Regions from separate parts of the Streptomyces sp. NPDC012794 genome, predicted to be linked through region 2. Evidence: riboswitches for the same ligand, from Rfam matches in the RefSeq annotation. Region 2 holds a riboswitch; each other region holds the start of a gene.
What was found. A riboswitch is a leader RNA that binds a small molecule or an ion and turns the genes downstream of it on or off. The one in region 2 is predicted to bind cyclic di-AMP.

Region 1 (6,913 bases), on a different contig from region 2:
ATCGAGAAGTACTTCGGCACCATCCCGGCGCACGACGGCAAGCAGCCGCCGCGCGACGGCACGCTCCCCGAGATCATGGGCGGGCAGCTGCGCGAGGAGATTGTCGAGGAGGTCCCGGCGCGCGCGCTGATGGCCGCCTACCGCCTGCCGCACGACGGCACCCGCGAGTGCGACGCCGCCGACGTGGCACTGACCGTGCTGGGCGGTGGCGAGTCCTCCCGCCTGCACAACCGCCTGGTACGCCGCGACCAGACGGCCGTCGCGGCCGGCTTCGGCATGCTGCGCCTGGCCGGCGCGCCCTCGCTGGGCTGGCTGGACGTCAAGACCTCCAGCGGCGTCGAGGTGCCCGCCATCGAGGCGGCCGTCGACGAGGAGCTCGCGCGGTTCGCCGCCGAGGGCCCGACGGCCGAGGAGATGGAGCGGGCGCAGGCGCAGCTGGAGCGCGAGTGGCTGGACCGGCTGAGCACGGTGGCCGGACGGGCCGACGAACTGTGCCGCTTCGCGGTGCTGTTCGGCGACCCGCAGCTGGCCCTGACCGCCGTCCAGCGGGTGCTGGACGTCACCGCCGAGGAGGTGCAGGCCGTGGCCGCGGCCCGGCTGCGCCCCGACAACCGCGCGGTACTGGTCTACGAGCCGCTGGCCGGCGCCGAGGCCCACGAGACCGAGCAGCACGACGAGAACGAGGGGGCGGAGCAGTGAGCGACACCGCAGCCGTCACGATGACCTTCCACCCGCGGCCGCAGGCCGGCGAGGCGAAGCCGTGGGCCTTCCCGGCCCCCGAGCGTTCCACGCTCCCCAACGGCCTGACCCTGCTGCGCTGCCACCGCCCCGGCCAGCAGGTGGTGGCGGTCGAGGTCAACCTCGCGGCCCCGCTGGACGCCGAGCCCGAGGGCCTCGACGGGGTGGCCACCATCATGGCCCGCGCCCTCTCGGAGGGCACCGACAAGCACTCCGCCGAGGAGTTCGCCGCCGAGCTGGAGCGCTGCGGCGCCACGCTCGACGCCCACGCCGACCACCCCGGCCTGCGGGTCTCCCTGGAGGTCCCGGCCTCCCGGCTGCCCAAGGCGCTCGCGCTGCTCGCCGAGGCCCTGAGCGCGCCCGCCTTCGCAGACAGCGAGGTCGACCGACTGGTGCGCAACCGGCTCGACGAGATCCCGCACGAGCTGGCCAACCCGCAGCGCCGCGCCGCCAAGGAGCTCTCCAAGGAGCTGTTCCCCGCGACGCTGCGCATGTCCCGCCCGCGCCAGGGCACCGAGGAGACGGTCGCGCGGATCGACGCCGGGGCCGTACGCGCCTTCTACGAGGCGCACGTACGCCCCTCCACCACCACCGCCGTGGTGGTCGGCGACCTGACCGGCATCGATCTGGACGCCCTGCTGGCGGACACCCTGGGTACGTGGACGGGCGACACGGCCGCGCCCCGCCCCGTCCCGCCGGTGACGGCCGACGACCGGGGCCGCGTGGTCATCGTGGACCGGCCGGGAGCCGTCCAGACGCAGTTGCTGATCGGCCGGATCGGCCCGGACCGGCACGACATCGTCTGGGCCCCGCAGGTGCTCGGCACCTACTGCCTCGGCGGCACCCTCACCTCCCGCCTGGACAAGGTGCTGCGCGAGGAGAAGGGCTACACGTACGGCGTGCGGGCCTTCGGGCAGGTCCTGCGTTCGACCGCCGACGGCAAGGGCGCCTCGATGCTCGCCATCAGCGGTTCGGTGGACACCCCCAACACGGGTCCCGCGCTGGAGGACCTCTGGAAGGTGCTGCGCACCCTCGCGGAGGGCGGACTGACCGACGCCGAGCGGGACGTGGCGGTGCAGAACCTGGTGGGCGTGGCCCCGCTGAAGTTCGAGACGGCCGCCTCGGTCGCCGGCACGCTCGCCGACCAGGTGGAGCAGGAGCTGCCGGACGACTACCAGGCGCGGCTGTACGCGCGGCTGGCCGAAACCGGTACGGCGGAAGCCACTTCGGCCGTGGTGAGCGCCTTCCCGGTGGACCGTCTGGTCACCATCCTGGTGGGCGACGCCGCGCAGATCGAGGAGCCCGTCCTGGCCCTCGGGATCGGCGAGGTCACCGTCGTCTCCAACTGAGCGGCGCACCGTCTGAGACGGGCCGGCAACCGGCCCCGTTTCCAGGGGGCTTCGGCGGAACATCCGCCGAAGCCCCCTTTGTCCGTTTGGTGGAGTGGCTGCGTGTATGCGGTGTGGCGTACGCAACAAAAGCGCTCGTCTGTTTGGCGATTGACTGACGATCCGCCTAGCGTCGGCCGTGCTGTTCGTCAGTTCGTACCCGCCGCACCCGCGGCACCGGACAGCGATCGCCGAGTCCCCGTCAGGCGCGAGCCTGGGGAGCCGGGGACCCACATGCGTCCCTGGGGTGAATCGGACCCCCTCGCAAGAGGAGGCCCGTAGGAGACCTTCCTGCTCCGAACCCGTCAGCTAACCCGGTAGGCGAGAGGGAAGGAAAGGATCACCCCCTTCATGGCGTTTGGCAGTCGTGCCGCCGGTTCTGGTAAGCACCGTGGTTCCAGCCGTCTGAGCCGCAAGACCGCCGGCTACGCCGGCATCGCCGCCCTCGCCACCACGGGCGTGGTCGGCACCCTGGCCGCTCCGGCCTTCGCGGCGGACAACAGCGGCGCTCCGTCCATGGAGGACACCGGTCAGAACTCGATCGTCGTCGCCGACGGTCTCCAGGACGACATCAAGGTCCAGGCCGAGTCCCAGCAGCGCGCCGCCGAGGCCGTCGCCGCCCAGGCGCAGGCCGAGGCCGAGGCGAAGCAGCGGGCCGCCGAGGCCAAGCGTGCCGCCGAGGCCGCCGAGGCCAAGGCCAAGGCCGAGCGTGAGGCCGCCGAGGCCAAGGCCAAGGAGGAGGAGCGCAAGCGCTCCAACGCCTTCGTGGCCCCGGTCAGCGCCTCCGTCACCACCCAGTACGGCGCGGGCGGCGGCATGTGGTCCTCCGGCAGCCACACGGGCATCGACTTCGCCGTCGGCCAGGGCACCTCCGTGCACGCCGTTGGCGCGGGCACCGTCGTCGAGGCCGGCTGGGGTGGCGCATACGGCAACAACGTCGTCATCCGCCACAACGACGGCACCTACACCCAGTACGGGCACATGTCCTCGCTGAACGTCTCCGTCGGCGAGCAGGTCGGCGCCGGCACGGTCATCGGCCTGTCGGGCAACACCGGCAACTCCAGCGGCGCGCACCTGCACTTCGAGGCCCGCACGGGCGCCTCGTACGGCTCGGACATCAACCCGCTGACGTACCTGCGCAACCGCGGCGTCGGCATCTGACACGCGTCACGTTTCACGTTTTACGCTTCAACGAAGAAGGCCCCGGCTCCCAGAGCCGGGGCCTTCTTCGTTTCGGATTTCCGGACTTTCCTCGGAAAATATCGCGTGTTGCAATAGAGTCGCAGCACGGCCACGATAAACCGAACCGAAACCCAGCGGAGGTCCGGCCTTGCGTATTCCGGCGCACGCGGTGTGCACAGCGATTCGCGACGATATCGTCTCCGGATTCTTCGGGCCGGGCGGCCGGCTGACCGAGGAGGTGCTCGCCCGCCGCTACGGGGTCTCGCGCGTCCCGGTCCGTGAGGCGCTGCGGACCCTGGAGTCCGAGGGCTTCGTCACCACCCGGCGGCACGCCGGAGCCTGTGTGGCCGAGCCGACCGAGCAGGAGGCCGCCGACCTGCTGGAGCTGCGGATGCTGCTGGAGCCGCTCGCCGCCTCCCGGGCCGCCCGCCGGCGCACCGACGGCCACCTGAAGGTGCTGCGGGGGCTGGTCAGGCTGGGCCGGGAGAGGGCCGGACGGGCCCAGGGGGAGGACCTGCGCGCCCTGGGGAGCTGGTTCCACGAGACGCTGGCCCAGGCCTCGGCCAGCCCGGGGCTGATCGCCCTGCTGACGCAGACCCGGCGCAAGATCGCCTGGATGTACGTGGTGCAGGCCCCCGCGCAGCCCGTGGAGTGCTGGGCGGAGCACGGCGCGATCGTGGACGCGGTCGCGCGCGGGGACGCGGAGCGGGCCAGGGCCCTGACCGCGCTGCACGCGCAGCGGGCGGCCGAGGCGCACCGGCCGAGGGTGAGGAATCCGCAACCTGCCGTAAACACGGCGAGCGCTCCGCATTAACACGTCCCGTATACAACGGAGGGATATCCGTGTGGGCCGGGCTTCCCTCGATTTCCCGTCCGGCATTACCGCGCCCTGCTCAGTTTCCCCTGCGCGAATTCGGAATTTCCCGGAGGTGCGGAAAGGGCCCCTGCTTTCCGCGGTCCCGCTCTTCCGTCGTCCCGCTCTTCCGCCCTCCCGTCGCCCGTCGTCCGGGCGGCGCCGGAAAACGCGGAAGCCGCGGTCCCCGGGGTGGTGGGTGGGGACCGCGGCTTCCGGCGTACCGGACCCGAAGGGGTCAGACGGTCTCGGGGAGCTCCTCGAGACCCTCGGCGACCAGCTTCGCGAGGCGGTCGAGCGCGACGTCAGCGCCCTCGGCGTCCGAAGCCAGGACGATCTCCTCGCCGCCCTGGGCGCCCAGGCCCAGGACCGCCAGCATCGACGCGGCGTTGACGGGGTCGCCGCCCGCCTTCGCGATGGTCACCGGGACGCCGGAGGCGGTCGTCGCCCGGACGAAGATCGAGGCGGGACGAGCGTGCAGGCCCTCGGCCCAACCGACGTTGACGCGGCGCTCTGCCATGGTGATGCCCTTCAGGTTCTTGCGGTTGTCTAGACCAGTCTCTCACGCCGTCCGGAATGCTCGGGCCCGCCCTTCGGCCCGGATCCACCGCCGTTCGACCCTCCCCAGCTTGCACTGGTTCGCCCCGGTCCGCCGCATTCGCCGCGCCCTCGCCAAACGGCCCGCCCACCGCACCCGTACACCAGCCCGGGCCGCCCCTTAAGGTGACCCCATGACCACCGCGTCGGACCCCTCGTACCCGGCCCACTGGGAAGCGGACGTCGTGCTGCGCGACGGCGGCACCGCCCGGATCCGCCCCATCACCACCGAGGACGCGGGCCGCCTGGTCAGCTTCTACGAGCAGGTCTCGGACGAGTCGAAGTACTACCGCTTCTTCGCCCCCTACCCCCGCCTCTCGGACCGCGACGTCCGCCGCTTCACGCACCACGACTACGTGGACCGGGTCGGCCTGGCCGCGACCATCGGCGGGGAGTTCATCGGCACCGTCCGCTTCGACCGCATCGGCCCCGACGGACGGCCCGCCTCCGCCCCCGCGGACGAGGCCGAGGTCGCCTTCCTCGTCCAGGACGCCCACCAGGGCCGCGGGGTCGCCTCCGCCCTCCTGGAGCACATCGGCGCGGTGGCCCGGGAGCGGGGCATCCGCCGGTTCGCGGCCGAGGTGCTCCCCGCCAACACCAAAATGATCAAAGTGTTCACGGACGCCGGCTACCAGCAGAAGCGCAGCTTCGAGGACGGCTCCGTCCACCTCACCCTCGACCTCGAACCCACCGCCGAGTCCCTCGCCGTACAGCGCGCCCGCGAACAGCGCGCCGAGGCCCGCTCCGTGCAGCGGCTCCTCGCCCCCGGCTCCGTCGCGGTGATCGGAGCCAGCCGCTCCGGGGCGGGCGTGGGCGCCACCGCCCTGCGCAACCTGCGCGACGGCGGCTTCCGCGGACACCTCTACGCCGTCAACGAAGCCCGCGCCCCCGGTATGGAGGGCGACCTCCTGGAAGGCGTACGCGCCTACCGCGGCCTCGCCGACATCGGAGCCCCCGTCGACCTCGCCGTGATCGCCGTCCCCGCCGCACGCGTCCCCGACGCCGTCGCCGCCTGCGGGGAGCACGGGGTGCAGGGGCTGGTGGTCCTGTCCGCCGGATACGGCGAGAGCGGCCCGGCCGGACTCGCCCGCCAGCGAGAACTGGTGCGGCAGGTCCGCTCGTACGGGATGCGCCTCATCGGGCCCAACGCCTTCGGGGTGATCAACACGGCCCCGGAGGTGGAGCTGAACGCCTCGCTCGCCCCGGTCCCCGCCGGCGCGCGCGGCAGGATCGGCCTGTTCACCCAGTCCGGAGCCATCGGCATCGCCCTGCTGTCGGCCCTGCTGCGGCGCGGAGAGGGACTGTCGTCCTTCGTGTCGGCCGGGAACCGGGCCGACGTCTCCGGCAACGACATCCTCCAGTACTGGTACGAGGACGAGGCCACCGACGTGGCCCTCATGTACCTGGAGACCCTCGGCAACCCCCGCAAGTTCACCCGCCTCGCCCGCCGCACGGCCGCCGCCAAGCCGGTGGTCGTCGCCCGCGGCGGCCGCCACACCCCCGCCGGACACGTCGTCCCCGGCACCCGGCTCCCCGAGGCCACCGTCTCCGAGCTGCTCCGCCAGGCCGGCGTCATCCGCGTCGACACCGTCACCGAGCTGGTCGACGTCGGCCTGCTGCTGGCCGGCCAGCCCCTGCCGGCCGGACCCAGGGTGGCGATCCTCGGCAACTCCGAGTCCCTCGGCGTGCTCACCTACGACGCCTGCCTGACCGAGGGGCTGCGCCCGCTGCCCCCGCTGGACCTGACGACCGCCGCCGGTCCCGCCGACTTCCGTACGGCCCTGTGCGCCGCCCTCGCCTCCGACGACTGCGACGCCGTCGTCGTCACCGCCATCCCGTCCGTGAGCGACCGCGAGCTGGCCGACGACCTCGCGCGGGCACTGCGGCAGGCCGTCGCCGAGGTCCCGGGCAAGCCCGTGGCCGTCGTGCACGTGGAACTCGGCGATCTCGTCGATGCCCTGTCCGCCGCCGGCGACACGTCCCGCGCCGAGCCCCCCGCGGCGCCGCTCCCGCCCGCCGTGCCCGCGGCAGGCGAGCCGGCGGTCGGGGGTCCCGCGGCCGCCGGCGACGGGCCCGGCGGTGACGAACCCTGCCTCGAAGGCGCCGGCCGCATCCCCGCCTACCCCGCCGCCGAGCGCGCCGTGAAGGCCGTCGC
Region 2 (6,913 bases):
GACACCGGCCGCTCCAGCTGGTCCTTCGACGCGCACCCCTACAGCGTCCTCGACCTGGCCGAGGACATCGTCGTCGTTCTCGACGCCTACGGAGTGGACCGCGCCCACGTGGTCGGCATGTCCATGGGCGGCATGCTGACCCAGCTGCTCATGGCCGACCACCCCGAGCGGGTCATCAGCGCCACCTTGATCGGAACCTGCGCGCTGAGCAGCCGCTCCCCCGACGAGGAGCTGCCGGGCATCGACGCGGAGATCCTGGACATATGGGCGACCCCCCGGGAGGACCGCGGGCTCGAAGCGGAACTCGACCACAGGGTCGAACACTGGCGGGCGCTCAACGGCACCGGTACGCCCTTCGACCCCGAGGAGTTCCGCGCTCTGGAACGCCGGATCATCGAGCACGCGGGCCGGTACGACGCCCCCATGACCCACGGGCGCGCCGACCACTCCGGCATGGACCGCACCGAGCAGCTGGCGCGCAACGAGGTGCCCACGCTGATCACCTCCGCCGACGCCGAACCCGTGTTCCCGCCGGCGCACGCCCGCCACCTCGCCCGGTCGATCGCCGGCTCCCGGCTCGTCGAGATGCCCGGCATGGGCCACGCCCTCCCCCGAGTCCGGCTCCCGCGACTGGCCGAAGCGATCCTCACCCACGCCGCCCAGGCCGACGCGCGGGCATAGGGGCGACGAAGAAGCTTCTTTCCTCTCAGGAAAGCAGCTGCTATTTTCCTGAGAGGAAAGAACACAGCAGCACACGATCAGGGATGCCGCCCATGACTGCCCACGACGCCCAGGCCGCTCTGGACGCCATTCACCACCGCCGACAGCAGACGTTCGACGCCTACCTCCGTCACGCCTACTCCCGCCCCTACCTGATCGCCTCGGCGCTGGGCCTGTTCGCCGTGTGCTCGTCCTTCGACCTGCCGAGCCCCTGGAACACCGCCGCGGTCCTGGCGGGCAACGCCCTGACCCTGGGCGGGCTGTTCGCGCACCAGCGCCGGGCCCCCGTCCGCCGCGGGTCCTCAGGCCCGGAGGCCCTGACCTACGCGGTCTTCGGCGTCCTGCTCCTCGTGTTCTTCTGGGCGGTGGCCATCGCCGCGTACTTCACCGGCCTGCCGGCACGGCACACGTTCGCCGCCGCCGTCACCGCGCTGACGGCCGTGGGCGCCTCGTACGCGCTCCGCCCGGCCCTGGAGGCCATGATCCGCGGGAACGGCCGGGGCTGATGGACCCCGACTTCGACGAGTTCCTGCACGTACCGGCACGGCTCTCGGTCGTCGCACTGCTGGCCCCGGCCGACTGGGTCGAGTTCGGCTTCGTCCGGGACACCGTGGGCACCAGCGACTCGGCCCTGTCCAAGCAGATCACCGCCCTCACCGACGCCGGCTACGTCGAGGTGCGCAAGACGCGCAGCCGCACGGGCCGGAACACCCACCTCCGCCTCACCCCGCACGGGCGGCAGGCGTTCCAGCGGCACGCCTCTGCCCTGGAGAGGATCGTGGCGGCCGCCCGCGACCCCCGGGCATAGCCGCGCCCGGAGCCGTCACCGCTCTTCGGCGAGGTCCAGTTCCTGCGCGCGGGACCCGTCGCCTGCGGTCTCCACCGGCTCGGGGCGACGCCAGGGCCGGGCGATCGGGTGGGAGACCGGACGCCACCACGGCTCCGCCGGCAGCCTGCCGGCGGGCTCGAAGGGCTCGCCGGGACGGGGGACCGCCACCGGCTGGCCCGCCTCCTCGGCGGCGTCGACCGTCCATTCACCCGGCTCGGCCCAGGCGTGGAAGGCCAGGTTGAAGGTGCCCCAGTGGATCGGCAGCAGCACACCGTGCGGCTTGGAGCCTTGCAGGTCGAGGTGGGCCTGGACGCCTTCCTGGGGGGTCATGTGAATGTCCGGCCACCCGCCGGGCAGCGGTACGTAGTCCGTGTGGTCCTCGGGCCAGTGCTCGGAGTAGGCGCCGATCTGGATCATCGTGGCGTCGAACGGCCCGTGCTCGGCGCCGATCTCCTTGAAGCCGGGGAAGTAGCCGGTGTCGCCGCTGTGGAAGATCCGGTGCTCCCCGCCGCTCACGACCCAGGAGGCCCACAGGGTGAACTGCTGGTTGCGCAGGCCGCGTCCGCAGAAGTGCCGGGCGGGGGTGGCGGTGAGCGTGAGCCCGGCGACCTCGGTGGCCTCGTTCCAGTCCAGCTCGCGCATCCGGTCCGCGGAGACGCCCCAGCGCTCGAGGTGCGCGCCGACGCCGAGGGGGACCGCGAAGACCGTGTCCGTGCCGGCCAGGGCCTTGATGGTGGGGAGGTCGAGGTGGTCGTAGTGGTCGTGGGAGATCACGACGACGTCGACGGCGCCCAGCGAGGCCAGGGGCACGGGGACCGGGTGGAGCCGCTTGGGACCGGCGAAGGGGAAGGGGGAGCACCGCTCGCCCCACACCGGGTCGAAGAGCACGCGGCGGCCGTCGATCTCCGCGAGCACACTGGAGTGGCCCATCCAGGTCAGGCGCAGCCCGCTCGCCGGCGGCTTGGCCAGGTCGGCGAGGGTGGTCGGGTGCACGGGGATCGGCGCGCCGGGGCTGCGCCGGACCCGCTGCGCCTTGTCGAAGTAGGTCTTCGCGAACTCCACCATCGACCCGGAGGGCCTGATCCGCGCCCCGACCGGATTCTGGAAGACGCCGTCGGCGAAGTTCGGCGAGCGCAGGATCCGCTCCAGCCGTGCGCCGGAGGGGTCCGCGCCGAAGGTTTCGGGCCGCAGGGCGCGCAGCCGGGGACGCGGGGGAAGGGAGCCGGTCAAGGCGCCTCCTGGGAAGGTGCAGGCAGGGACGGTCGTACGACTACGACCATCCCAACGTCCACCGGCCCCGGAGGATTCCGCCGCGCCGCGCCCGGACCGGTGTCGCGACCGTCACCCGCTCCTCCCCCACGCCCGCGCTACAGCGGCAGCAGGTCCGGGCGCTTGGCCTCGACGTGGTCGCCGGAGGACTCCCCGCGCAGCCGGCGGCCGATCCACGGTACGAGGTGCTCGCGCGCCCACTGGATGTTGTCCCGGGTCACGTCCACCGAACCGCGCGGCGGGACCGGCGGCCAGGGCTGGTCCGGGTCGGTCGGCACCTCGTAGCCGAGGACCTGCGCGGCGCGCAGCGCGACGCGGGTGTGCCCCTCGGGCGAGAGGTGGAGCCGGTCGCCGTCCCAGGCCCGCCGGTCCTGTACGGACTTCAGGGACCAGAGGTCGAGCACGGGGCAGCCGTACCGGTCGGCGATGGCGCGGACGTGCGCGCTGTACGTCGCGACCTTGCCGCGCAGGTGCTTGAGCACCGGCACGCCCCGGGTGTCGAAGCCGGTCGTCACCATCACCAGGCCGACGGAATTCGTGAGGTCGGCCACGGCCGCCTCGAACCGTTCCGCGACGTCGTCCGGGTCGCTGCCGGGGCGGATGATGTCGTTGCCGCCCGCGCAGAAACTGACGAGGTCCGGTGCGAGTTCCTTGGCCCTGGGGACCTGGTCGGCCACGATCTGGTCGAGGAGCTTGCCCCGCACGGCCAGGTTCGCGTAGCGGAAGTCGTGCTCGTCGCGCTGATCGGCCAGGAGCACGGCGAGCCGGTCCGCCCAGCCGAGGTAAGAATCCCCGGGTCCCGGGTCCCCCACGCCCTCGGTGAAGCTGTCCCCGATCGCCGCGTACGAGCCGATGGTCTTCAGTGTCGTCTTCGTCGCTGCCACGGAAAGACATCCTTCACCTTGGCAACCAACCTACGCCAACGTAATAAGGGGTTGACGGGCCGTGATCTATACCACGCAGGGGATAAGGAATAAGTACACGTGGGGCCGGGACCCCCCTCGGGTCCCGGCCCCACGCGCGTCACCGTGCCGACGGCGGGTGCCGTCAGATGCTCACGCCCTTGGAGCGGAGGTAGGCGAGCGGGCTGACGTCCGAGCCGTAGGACGGGCCCGTTCGGATCTCGAAGTGGAGGTGCGGGCCGGTCACGTTGCCGGTCGCGCCGGAGAGGCCGATGGTCTGGCCGCCGGTGACGCTCTGGCCCGCCGAGACGGACAGCGAGGAGAGGTGGGCGTACTGGGAGTACTTGCCGTCGGCGTGCTTGATGACGACCTCGTTGCCGTACGCGCCGCCCCAGCCTGCGGAAACGACGGTGCCCGCGCCGACGGCCTTCACGGTGGTGCCGGTGCGCGCGATGAAGTCGACGCCGGTGTGGTAACCGGAGGACCACATGGCTCCGCTCGCCCGGTACTGGGTGGAGACGCCGCCGGTGACGGGGGCGGTGAACCCGGAGGCGGTGGCGGGCGCGGGGGCCTTCTCGCTCTTGGCGGCGGCGCCGGAGCCCTGGGCGGCCGTGCCGCCGGAGGGGCGGCCCGCCGCGCCGGAGCCCTTGGCCGTGCCCTGCGCGGTGCCCTTCGGGGACGAGGTCCCGCCGGCCTTGCCCTTGGGGGCGACCGGAGCGCCGCTCGAGGATCCCTCGGCCGGCGCCGCAGGGGCCTTCGGGGCGGGGGCCGCACCCTGGCCGCCGCCGAGGGTCAGCTTCAGGCCCGGGTGGATGAGGGACGGGTCGGCGCCGACGGCCTCGCGGTTGTCGGCGTACAGGCGCTCCCAGCCGCCGTCCAGCCGGCGCTCGGCGGCGATCTTGGAGAGGTAGTCGCCCGGCACGACCGTGTAGACGGCGGGTGCGGCGGCGGGTGCCTGCGACGGGAGGGCCTCGGGGGCCTGCGCACTCTGCGCGGGCGCGGCCTCGGCCGGGGCGGCGCCCGGGGCGGCGTGGGCGCCGACGGCCCCCATCAGCGGGAGCGCGAGGGCCGCTCCGCCGGTTCCGGCGACGGCGAGACCACGGGATATCGAACGGGACTTGGGACGGCGGTGCTTACCCTTTGCGGGCATGGCGGATTCCTCTCCGGCGCCTGCGAGGTGAGCTGTCGGGTTCGGACTGGAGATGTCCGGCCGTACGTGCGGAGCACGGGTTCGGCTTCACCCCTAGCTGCGCCGGAATCGCTCCGGAACAGCGGCCTACCTGGTTCCCCCGCTCCTGCCGCGCGCGATGGTCGGGTGCGGTTCCCGGGCGGCGGCAGGATTAGGCGGTCCACCCGGATCGATCGCGAAGGTAATCGAGCGGGGCGCCGGGCAACAAGCCACGAATTTCCTGACGCAATCACAGATATGAAGGTTCAATGGAATTCCGGTCACCCTGCGTCCATTCCGCACCATCAACAACCCCCTCCACAAGGGAATTCGGTTTTCGCGATCAGGCACACACGGTCACCGTATGATCTGGCTCACGGGACCCTGCCCGATCTCGCCTCCACATACGGCAAGTTGCTCCCAACCGGATCAATTCGGACACCACAGGACCACGCGGAGGAGTACACGTGACCCAGCAGATACCCCAGCCCCTTCCGGCCGGACACCAGCCCGGTGCGGAGCTGACCGGAGTGCGCAACTTCCGTGATGTGGGCGGGTTGCCGACCATCGACGGACGGAGGGTCAGGCCGGGACGACTGTTTCGAAGCGGACATCTCGCGCATGCCACCGAAACCGACGCAGAGTTCCTCGGATCGCTGGGACTGCACACCGTCTTCGACTTCCGCAACGAAGCCGACCACGCCCTGGAGGGCCCGGACGTCGAACTGCCGGGCGTGCGCAATGTGAACATTCCGCTCACGGACCCCGCCGACGGCCGCGAGTTCTGGAGGATGGTCCGCGACGGCGAGCTCGACCAGCTCCGCGGCCTCCTGGGGGAGGGCAGGGCGGCCGCCCGCATGAGGGCCTCGTACCGCACGATCATCGAGACCCGCACCGCCGAACAGAGCCGCGTCGTGCACGCGCTCGCGCAGGACAGCGTGCCGGCGCTCATGCACTGCGCCGCCGGCAAGGACCGGGCGGGGCTGTCGGTCGCGGTGACGCTGCTCGCCCTGGGCGTGGAGCGCGAGGCGATCGTGGCGGACTACCTGGAGTCCAGCGCCCCGCACAACCGCTACCGGGTGCGCCGGGGCAGCGACGCGCCCGAGGCCCGCTCCCCCGAGGTGATGGAACTGCTGGCGCCCCTCTTCGACGCCCGCGGGGAGTACCTGCTGGAGGCCTTCACGGCCATCGACGAACGGTGGGGCGGCGTCGACCGCTACCTCGCCGAGGGGCTGGCGCTGGCCCCCGAGACCCTGGAGCGGCTGCGGGACAGGCTCCTGGACTGAGCCGCGGGGACCGGACGGCGGCCGGAGGGGCCGGCCGGGAGGAGTGCGCACGGCGGTCGGAAGGGGTACGGACGGCGGCCGGAGGGGGCGCGGGCGGACCCCCTCCGGCCGGCGCCTCAGCGGTTGCCGACCGCCTGCTTCATTAGGGTCCTGCCGAAGTCCCACATGAGCCCGCCCCCACCGTGCGCCTCGTCCATGACCTCCTGGAAGGCGCCGACGAACCGCTCCACGTCCGCCTCGTCCACGACGAGCGGCGGGATGAGCTTGATGACCTCCAGGTGGTCCCCGGAGACCTGGGTGAGGATCCGGTGCCTGCGCAGCAGAGGCACCACGACCATCTGGGCGAACAGCCCCTTGCGGGCCGCCTGGAGCACCGCCCAGCGGCTGCGCAGGCCCAGGGAGGAGGGCCTGCCGAACTCGATGCCGATCATCAGCCCGCGCCCGCGCACCTCGTGCAGCAGCTCGTACCGGTCCACGAGCGCCGCGAGGCGTCCGCGCAGCAGGTCGCCCATGGCCCGGGCGTTGGCCACCAGCTCCTCGTCCTCCACGACCGACAGCACCGCCAGCCCGGCCGCCATCGCCTGGGCGTTGGAGCCGAAGCTGGCCGAGTGCACCAGCACCCGGTCCATGGACGAGTACACCTTCTGGAAGATCCAGTCCTTGCCCAGGGTCGCGCCGACGGGCACGTAGCCACCGGAGAGGGCCTTGGCCACGCACACCAGGTCCGGTTCCACCCCGG
Region 3 (6,913 bases), on a different contig from region 2:
GAGCACCAGCAGCGCCGCCCGGCCGGTGAGCCGGCTGCGGCGGATGTGCCGGCGGGACTGCGAGCGGTAGACGTGGGCCGCGGTCCGTTCGCCGAGCTGCCTGAGCCGGGTCGCCGTCGAGAAGGTGGAGAACCGGTCCCGGTTCCCGGTCATGGCCCCGCCTCCCCTGTGCGCGCACTACGCAATACGTCCCCGCACACGGTACGGGACCGAGTGCGGGGACGTACGGAGGCTTGAGCCCCAGGGGTGTCCCCGAGGGGTTCCGCCCTGAAGGCGTGTCAGCCCTTGAAGCGCGGGAAGGCGCTGCGGCCGGCGTACACGGCGGCGTCGTCGAGGATCTCCTCGATGCGCAGCAGCTGGTTGTACTTGGCGACGCGGTCCGAGCGGGCCGGGGCGCCGGTCTTGATCTGACCGCAGTTCACGGCGACGGCGAGGTCGGCGATGGTTACGTCCTCGGTCTCGCCGGAACGGTGCGACATCATGCACTTGAAGCCGTTGCGCTGGGCCATCTCGACGGCGTCGAGGGTCTCGGTCAGGGAACCGATCTGGTTCACCTTCACGAGCAGGGCGTTGGCGGAGCCCTCCTCGATGCCGCGGGCGAGGCGCTCGGGGTTGGTGACGAAGAGGTCGTCGCCGACGATCTGGACCTTGGAGCCCAGGCGGTCGGTGATGGTCTTCCAGCCGGCCCAGTCGTCCTCGAACAGCGGGTCCTCGATGGAGACCAGCGGGTACGCGTCGACGAGCTCGGCGTAGTAGTCCGTCATCTCGGCGGCCGAGCGGGACTGGCCCTCGAACTCGTACTTGCCGTCCTTGTAGAACTCGGACGCGGCGACGTCGAGCGCGAGCGCGATGTCCTTGCCCGGCGTGTAGCCGGCCTGCTTGACGGCCTCGATGATGAGGTCGAGCGCGGCGCGGTTGGACTCCAGGTTCGGGGCGAAGCCGCCCTCGTCGCCCAGGCCGGTGGACAGGCCCTTGGTGTGCAAAACCTTCTTGAGGGTGTGGTAGACCTCGGCACCCCAGCGCAGCGCCTCGGAGAAGGACTCCGCGCCGATCGGGGCGATCATGAACTCCTGGATGTCGACGTTGGAGTCGGCGTGCGACCCACCGTTGAGGATGTTCATCATCGGAACGGGCAGCAGGTGCGCGTTCGGGCCGCCGAGGTAGCGGAACAGCGGCAGGTCCGAGGCCTCGGACGCGGCGTGCGCGACGGCCAGGGAGACGCCGAGGATGGCGTTGGCGCCGAGCGAGCCCTTGTTGTCGGTGGCGTCGAGGTCGAACATGGCCTGGTCGATCAGGCGCTGCTCGGTGGCGTCGTAGCCGACGAGCTCCGGGCCGATCTGCTCGATGACGGCGAGGACGGCCTTCTCCACGCCCTTGCCCATGTAACGGTTGGGGTCACCGTCACGGAGCTCGATGGCCTCGAAGGCACCGGTGGAGGCGCCGGACGGAACGGCAGCACGGCCGGTGCTGCCGTCGTCGAGGCCCACCTCGACCTCGACCGTGGGGTTGCCTCGGGAGTCCAGGATTTCCCGGGCTACGACGACGTCGATGGACGGCACGAGCATCTCCTTCTGGGATGTGACGCTGGGTGTGCGGTGGCGTGGGGCCGTGGGACGGCCCCGCCGACTAGAGCCTAACCGGCTCGGGGCGGTGGGCTGCCCGACCGCCCGGGTCCTGGGACGAAAAAGGTGCCGAATGCCCGCCTTCCGGGACATAGGGCCCGTGCTCCCGCGCGTTCCGCGGCGGGAGCGGCATCGGAAGCCGGAGGTCCGGTTCCGGTATGCGGGTACCGGCGCACGACATGCCGCCGCCCGGCGCGTGGGTGGATACGCGCCGGGCGGTGGGGATGCTGCGGGGTGCCGCGAGTGTTACGCGGACGTTCAGGCGAGCTTCAGCTTCTGGCCCGGGAAGATCAGGTCGGCGTCGGACACGGTGTCCTTGTTGAGCTCGAAGAGCTTCTCCCAGCCGCCCTTGACCTTGTGGGCGTCGGCGATGGTGCCGAGAGTGTCGCCCTCCTTGACCACGTAGGAGCCGTTGCCCGTCTTCGGGGCCTCGGTCTTCGGGGTCGACGGCTTGGCCGGGGTCCAGTTGCCCGAGCCGGAGCCGGAGCCCTTGGTCTCGGTGTCGGCCTTCGGCTTGGACGGCTTCGCCGGGGCGGGCTTGGCCGGGGCCGGCTTGGCCGGGGCGGGCTTGGTGGCGGGCTTCGGCTTGGCCGGGGTGGCCGTGCCGCCGCCGCTGTACGCGGAGTTGGACAGGCCGACGCCGCAGTGCGGCCAGGCGCCCTTGCCCTGGCCCTTGAGGACCTTCTCGGCGATGGCTATCTGCTGGGCCTTGCTGGCCTGGTTGGCCTGCGAGGCGTAGGCCTTGCCGCCGTACGCCGCCCAGGTGGAGGCCGAGAACTGCAGACCGCCGTAGTAGCCGTTGCCGGTGTTGATGGACCAGTTGCCGCCGGACTCGCAGGCGGCGACCTTGTCCCACTCGGACGCGGTGGCGGCGCTGGCGGTGCCCGCGGCCATCAGCGGGGCCGCGACGGCGACACCGGCGACACCGGCGAGCGTGACGATGCGGACGGCCTTGGAGCCGCGGCGGTGCTTGCCCTTGCCGGAAAGCAGCATGGATTTCTCCTCACCGACGCCTTCGAGGTGAGCTGTCGGGTTCGGGCGGATGAGTTGCCCGGTCACGCGGCGCGGCGCGTGTCTTCACCCCTAGCCGGTACGCGGCCGCATCACAACGGCCTCTCCCGGCGCCTACCTTGGTTCCCCCGCTCCTGCCTTCGGCGCTTGCGCGACGACTGTTCCCTCCGTCCGCCGGCAGGATTCGGCGATGCGGTCGAAGGAGCCCGCGGTGGCGAGCGATTCAGAAGGTAGACAGGTCTCTCCCCGATGTTCAACGTGTGATTTTGGGGAGAAACCGGCCTACTTGCGTTCCTCAAAGGCGCGTTTGCGCAGGTCGGAGCGGGGTTTGCGGAAGTTCCGGAACGAGACACGCCAGTTGACCGGAAGAGATGCATGTCTCATTTACCGATAACGGACATTCAAGTCTTATTGGATGCCCGAACTGCCCCTATTCCTTGGTTAGATCCAGGTTCTGGCCCGGCTTGATGAGGTCCGCGTCCCCGCCGATGACCTGCTCGTTGGCCTTGTAGAGCTCGTTCCAGCCCCCCTTGAGCCCCTTGGCGTCCGCGATGGCCGCGAGGCTGTCGCCCGGCTTCACGGTGTACGTGGGATCGCCGGGGGCGGCTGACGCCGCGCCAGGCGCCGCCGGGAGCTCGACGGCGGCCGGACCGCGGTGCTTGCCCCCGCCGTCGCCCGCCTCGGCGGACGGGGTGGCCGACGGCGTGCCGGACGGCGCGCCCGGGACGGCCGGGGCCGTCGGCGTGAGGCCCGGGACGGCCGGGGCCGTCGGGCCGGCCGGGGAGGTCGGGGTGCCCGGCGCGGTCGGGGAGACCGGGGCGACGGGGGTGCCCGGGGCGGTCGGGGAGACCGGGGGCGTGGTGGGCTGGACGGTGAAGTCCGGCTCGGGCATGACGGGCAGTCCGCTGGAGGGGCCGAGCGGGTAGTCCGGCAGCACGCTCGGGCCGGTGGACGGGCTGTTCGGCGCCGGGGTCGGGGCCCCGAAGTCCGTGGAGGGCTTGCCCTTGCCGGTGACCGGCACCGATTCGTCCGGCCGGGTCGGGGTGGGCGCGACGGGCCCCGGGTTCTTGTTGTCGCCCGGGTCCACCTCGGGCGTCGGCCCCTGCTGGGTCAGCCCGGCCGAGGCGGAGCACAGCGGCCACGCCTGGGGGCCCTGGGAGGCCAGCACCCGCTCGGCGACCGCGATCTGCTGGGAGCGGCTGGCGAGGTCCGGGCGCTCCGCGTAGGCGAGCCCGCCCGCGTTCTTCCACTGCTCCAGCGTGAACTGCAGCCCGCCGTAGGCGCCGCTGCCGGAGTTCGCGCTCCAGGTGCCGCCGCTCTCGCAGTCGGCGACCTTGTCCCACGTGGCGGTGTCGGCCGCGCTCGCGCCGGTGGCGGCGAGCAGCGGCATGGCCAGCGCGGAGCCGGTGACTCCTGCGGTGACGACGATCGCGGGTACCTGGCGGGGGCGTCTGTGGCGGCCGTTCCCGGGAAGCATGAGACTGCACCTTTCGTATAACGGCGGGGTAACGGCAGAACCTAGCCGCCTTCGAACGGATGTCACAAGTTCGGGAGTGGACTGACTTCCGGTCAGTTCCGCTTCGCGCGCGCCCTCAGGCGTTCGGGACTGTAAACCGGACCGGGAGGGTGCGCAGGCCACGCATGATGAGCCCGCCGCGCCAGCGCAGGTCCGTGGGGGGAACGGCAAGTTCCAGATCCGGCAGACGCTTCAGCAAAGTCCCGAGTGCCGTCTGGCCTTCGAGACGGGCGAGCGGAGCGCCGAGGCAGTAATGGATCCCGTGGCCGTATCCGAGGTGCTGATTGTCACTCCGGGCGAGGTCGAGGGTGTCCGGCCCGTCGAACCGCTCCGGATCGCGGTCGGCCGCCGCGAGGACCACGAGCACCGGGTCCCCGGCCGCGATCTCCTGGCCTCCGAGGGTCAGCGGCCGGGTGGCGAACCGCCAGGTGGCGAGCTCCACGGGGCCGTCGTAGCGCAGCAGTTCCTCGACGCCGGTCTCCAGCAGCGCGCTCTCCCCGGCCGCGAGGGAGGCCTGGAGGCGCTCGCGCTGGTCCGGGTTCATGAAGAGGGAGTGGATGCCGTTGCCGATGAGGTTCACGGTCGTCTCGAAGCCCGCGAAGAGCAGGATGAAGGCCATCGCCGTGGCCTCGGCCTCCGTCAGATGGTCTCCGTGGTCACTTGCCCGGATCAGATCGGAGATGAGGTCATTGCCCAGATCATCCCGCTTGCGGTGGATGAGTTCCCCGAGATAGGTGCGCATCCGCTTCACGGAGCGGGCCACGCCGCCGCGCGGTCCGCCCCCGTGCCGGATCATCATCCCGGCCCAGTCCCGGAAGTCGTCCTGGTCCTCCCGCGGTACGCCGAGCATCTCGCAGATGGCGTAGATGGGGAGGGGGAAGGCGAACTCGTGGATGAGGTCCGCCTCCCCCTTCCCCTCGGCCCGCGCCCTCGCCACGATCCGGTCGATGAGGTCGTCGGTCAGCTCCTGCACGCGCGGGGCGAACTCGGCCACGCGGCGCGGGGTGAACGCCTTCGACACCAGCCGCCGCAGCCGGGTGTGGTCCGGCGGGTCGATGTTCAAAAGGTGCGTCATCAGCTCCGCCTTGCGCTCCCCCGGGATCCCGGTCTTGCCCTTGGCGTGCGCCGGCTCCGCGTGGTGCGCCGGGTTCTTGCTCAGCCGCTGGTCGGCGAGGGCCTGGCGGGCGTCCGCGTACCGGGTCACCAGCCAGGCCTCCACCCCGCTGGGGAGCTTGGTGCGGTGCACCGGGGAGTGCTCGCGCAGCCAGGCGTAGGCGGGGTAGGGGTCGGTCGCGAACTCCCAGTCGAAGAGCGTCGGCCCCTGGGGGCGGGACGGGTCGGACGGGGCGGCGGGGGTCTGATCGTGCACCCGTCGACCGTATCCCGGCCCACCACCGGCCATCCCATATGACCGCTTCGTCGCGGCTGTCCGCAGATCGGAGATCACTTGACGCCGGGTTCCGCGGCGCTCCTACTGTCGGTCCTGTGGACGTGAGGATCTTGAAGAGCAGTTTCGCGGTGGTGGAGAGACGGGCCGAACACGCGGTCAAGTACTTCTACTCCCACCTCTTCTGGCACAACCCCGGGCTCCGCGAACTCTTCCCGGCCTCCTCCGAGGACATGGAGCGCCAGCGCGACCGGCTCTTCGCCGCCCTGACCCATGTCGTCGACCACCTGGAGAGCGAGACCCTGCTCCCCTATCTACGCGACCTCGGACGCGACCACCGCAAGTTCCTCGTCGGCCCCGGGCACTACGCCGCCGTCGGCACCAGCCTGCTCGCCGCCCTCGCCGAGACCTCCGGCGCCGCCTGGTCCCCGGCCGTCGAGAAGGCCTGGTCCGAGGCCTACCGGCGCATCGCCGACGCGATGACCGCCGGCGCCGCCGAGAGCGACGAACCCCCCTGGTGGGACGCCGAGGTCGTGCGCCACCTCCGGTACGGAGAGGACATCGGCGTACTGACCCTCGCCCCGCGCGTCCCGCTGCCCTACCGGCCGGGCCAGTACGTGAGCGTGAGCAGCGACCGCGTCCCGGTGACCTGGCGCACGTACTCCCTCGGCAACGCCCCCCGCCCCGACGGCACCGTCGACCTGCACGTCAGCCGGATCGACGGCGGCCGGCTCAGCACCGCCCTGGTCCGCGACGTCCTGCCCGGCGAGGTGCTGAGGCTCGGCGCCCCCGGCGGCCGGCTCACCCTGCGCCGCGAGGACCGCCCCCTCACCCTCATCGCCGCCGGCACCGGCTGGGCGCCCGTACGGGCCCTGCTGGAGGAACTCGTCCAGCACCCTCCCGACCACGACGTACGGCTCTTCGTGGTCGCCCGGGACTCCGCGCACCTCTACGACCGGCCCCTGATCGACGGGCACGCCGCCGCCTGCCCCTGGCTCGGCGCCACCTACATCACCCCCGCCCCCGGACAGCACCGCAACCAGGCCACCGCCCGGCTGGCGACCGCGCTCGGCCACCGCGGCCTGTGGCGGGAGCAGGACGTCTACCTCAGCGGGCCGGCGCGGTTCATCGAGGAGACCGTCCACCTCCTGGAGGAGCTCGGGGCCCGCCCCGACCGGCTCTTCCACGACGCGCTCCCCCTCGGCGGCGCCCCCGGCACCCGGCCGCTGGGCTTCGGCGAATGGTTCCTGCACCGCCCGGCCCCGCACTGGCACGACCCGTCGGGCCGTGCCCCCCGCCCGTACTGACCCCGGGCGGCGGGCCGACGCCGGCGGGCAAACCGCCGGCGGCCCGATGCCGACGGGCTACTCGCCGGCT

Region 1: linked by a shared signal. The riboswitch ahead of ACFY7H_RS15700 (M23 family metallopeptidase) and the one ahead of ACFY7H_RS00600 (peptidoglycan DD-metalloendopeptidase family protein) in region 2 are both predicted to bind cyclic di-AMP.
Region 3: linked by a shared signal. The riboswitch ahead of ACFY7H_RS18445 (transglycosylase family protein) and the one ahead of ACFY7H_RS00600 (peptidoglycan DD-metalloendopeptidase family protein) in region 2 are both predicted to bind cyclic di-AMP.

The regions. Positions count from the first base shown of each region.
Region 1 is NZ_JBIBCI010000007.1:119,155-126,067, forward strand. Features, by position in the region: gene ACFY7H_RS15690 (M16 family metallopeptidase) at 1-699, shown strand, start outside; gene ACFY7H_RS15695 (M16 family metallopeptidase) at 720-2,087, shown strand; cyclic di-AMP (ydaO/yuaA leader) riboswitch at 2,306-2,465, shown strand; gene ACFY7H_RS15700 (M23 family metallopeptidase) at 2,478-3,287, shown strand; gene ACFY7H_RS15705 (GntR family transcriptional regulator) at 3,457-4,122, shown strand; gene ACFY7H_RS15710 (HPr family phosphocarrier protein) at 4,400-4,681, opposite strand; gene ACFY7H_RS15715 (GNAT family N-acetyltransferase) at 4,893-6,913, shown strand, end outside.
Region 2 is NZ_JBIBCI010000001.1:125,569-132,481, reverse strand. Features, by position in the region: gene ACFY7H_RS00625 (alpha/beta fold hydrolase) at 1-681, shown strand, start outside; gene ACFY7H_RS00620 (hypothetical protein) at 774-1,226, shown strand; gene ACFY7H_RS00615 (winged helix-turn-helix domain-containing protein) at 1,226-1,528, shown strand; gene ACFY7H_RS00610 (MBL fold metallo-hydrolase) at 1,544-2,779, opposite strand; gene ACFY7H_RS00605 (SGNH/GDSL hydrolase family protein) at 2,917-3,702, opposite strand; gene ACFY7H_RS00600 (peptidoglycan DD-metalloendopeptidase family protein) at 3,866-4,870, opposite strand; cyclic di-AMP (ydaO/yuaA leader) riboswitch at 4,875-5,077, opposite strand; gene ACFY7H_RS00595 (tyrosine-protein phosphatase) at 5,356-6,174, shown strand; gene ACFY7H_RS00590 (aspartate aminotransferase family protein) at 6,291-6,913, opposite strand, start outside.
Region 3 is NZ_JBIBCI010000009.1:58,740-65,652, forward strand. Features, by position in the region: gene ACFY7H_RS18435 (septum formation initiator family protein) at 1-153, opposite strand, end outside; gene eno (phosphopyruvate hydratase) at 279-1,565, opposite strand; gene ACFY7H_RS18445 (transglycosylase family protein) at 1,881-2,615, opposite strand; cyclic di-AMP (ydaO/yuaA leader) riboswitch at 2,618-2,789, opposite strand; gene ACFY7H_RS18450 (transglycosylase family protein) at 3,064-4,110, opposite strand; gene ACFY7H_RS18455 (cytochrome P450) at 4,226-5,518, opposite strand; gene ACFY7H_RS18460 (globin domain-containing protein) at 5,641-6,843, shown strand; gene ACFY7H_RS18465 (nucleoside triphosphate pyrophosphohydrolase) at 6,901-6,913, opposite strand, start outside.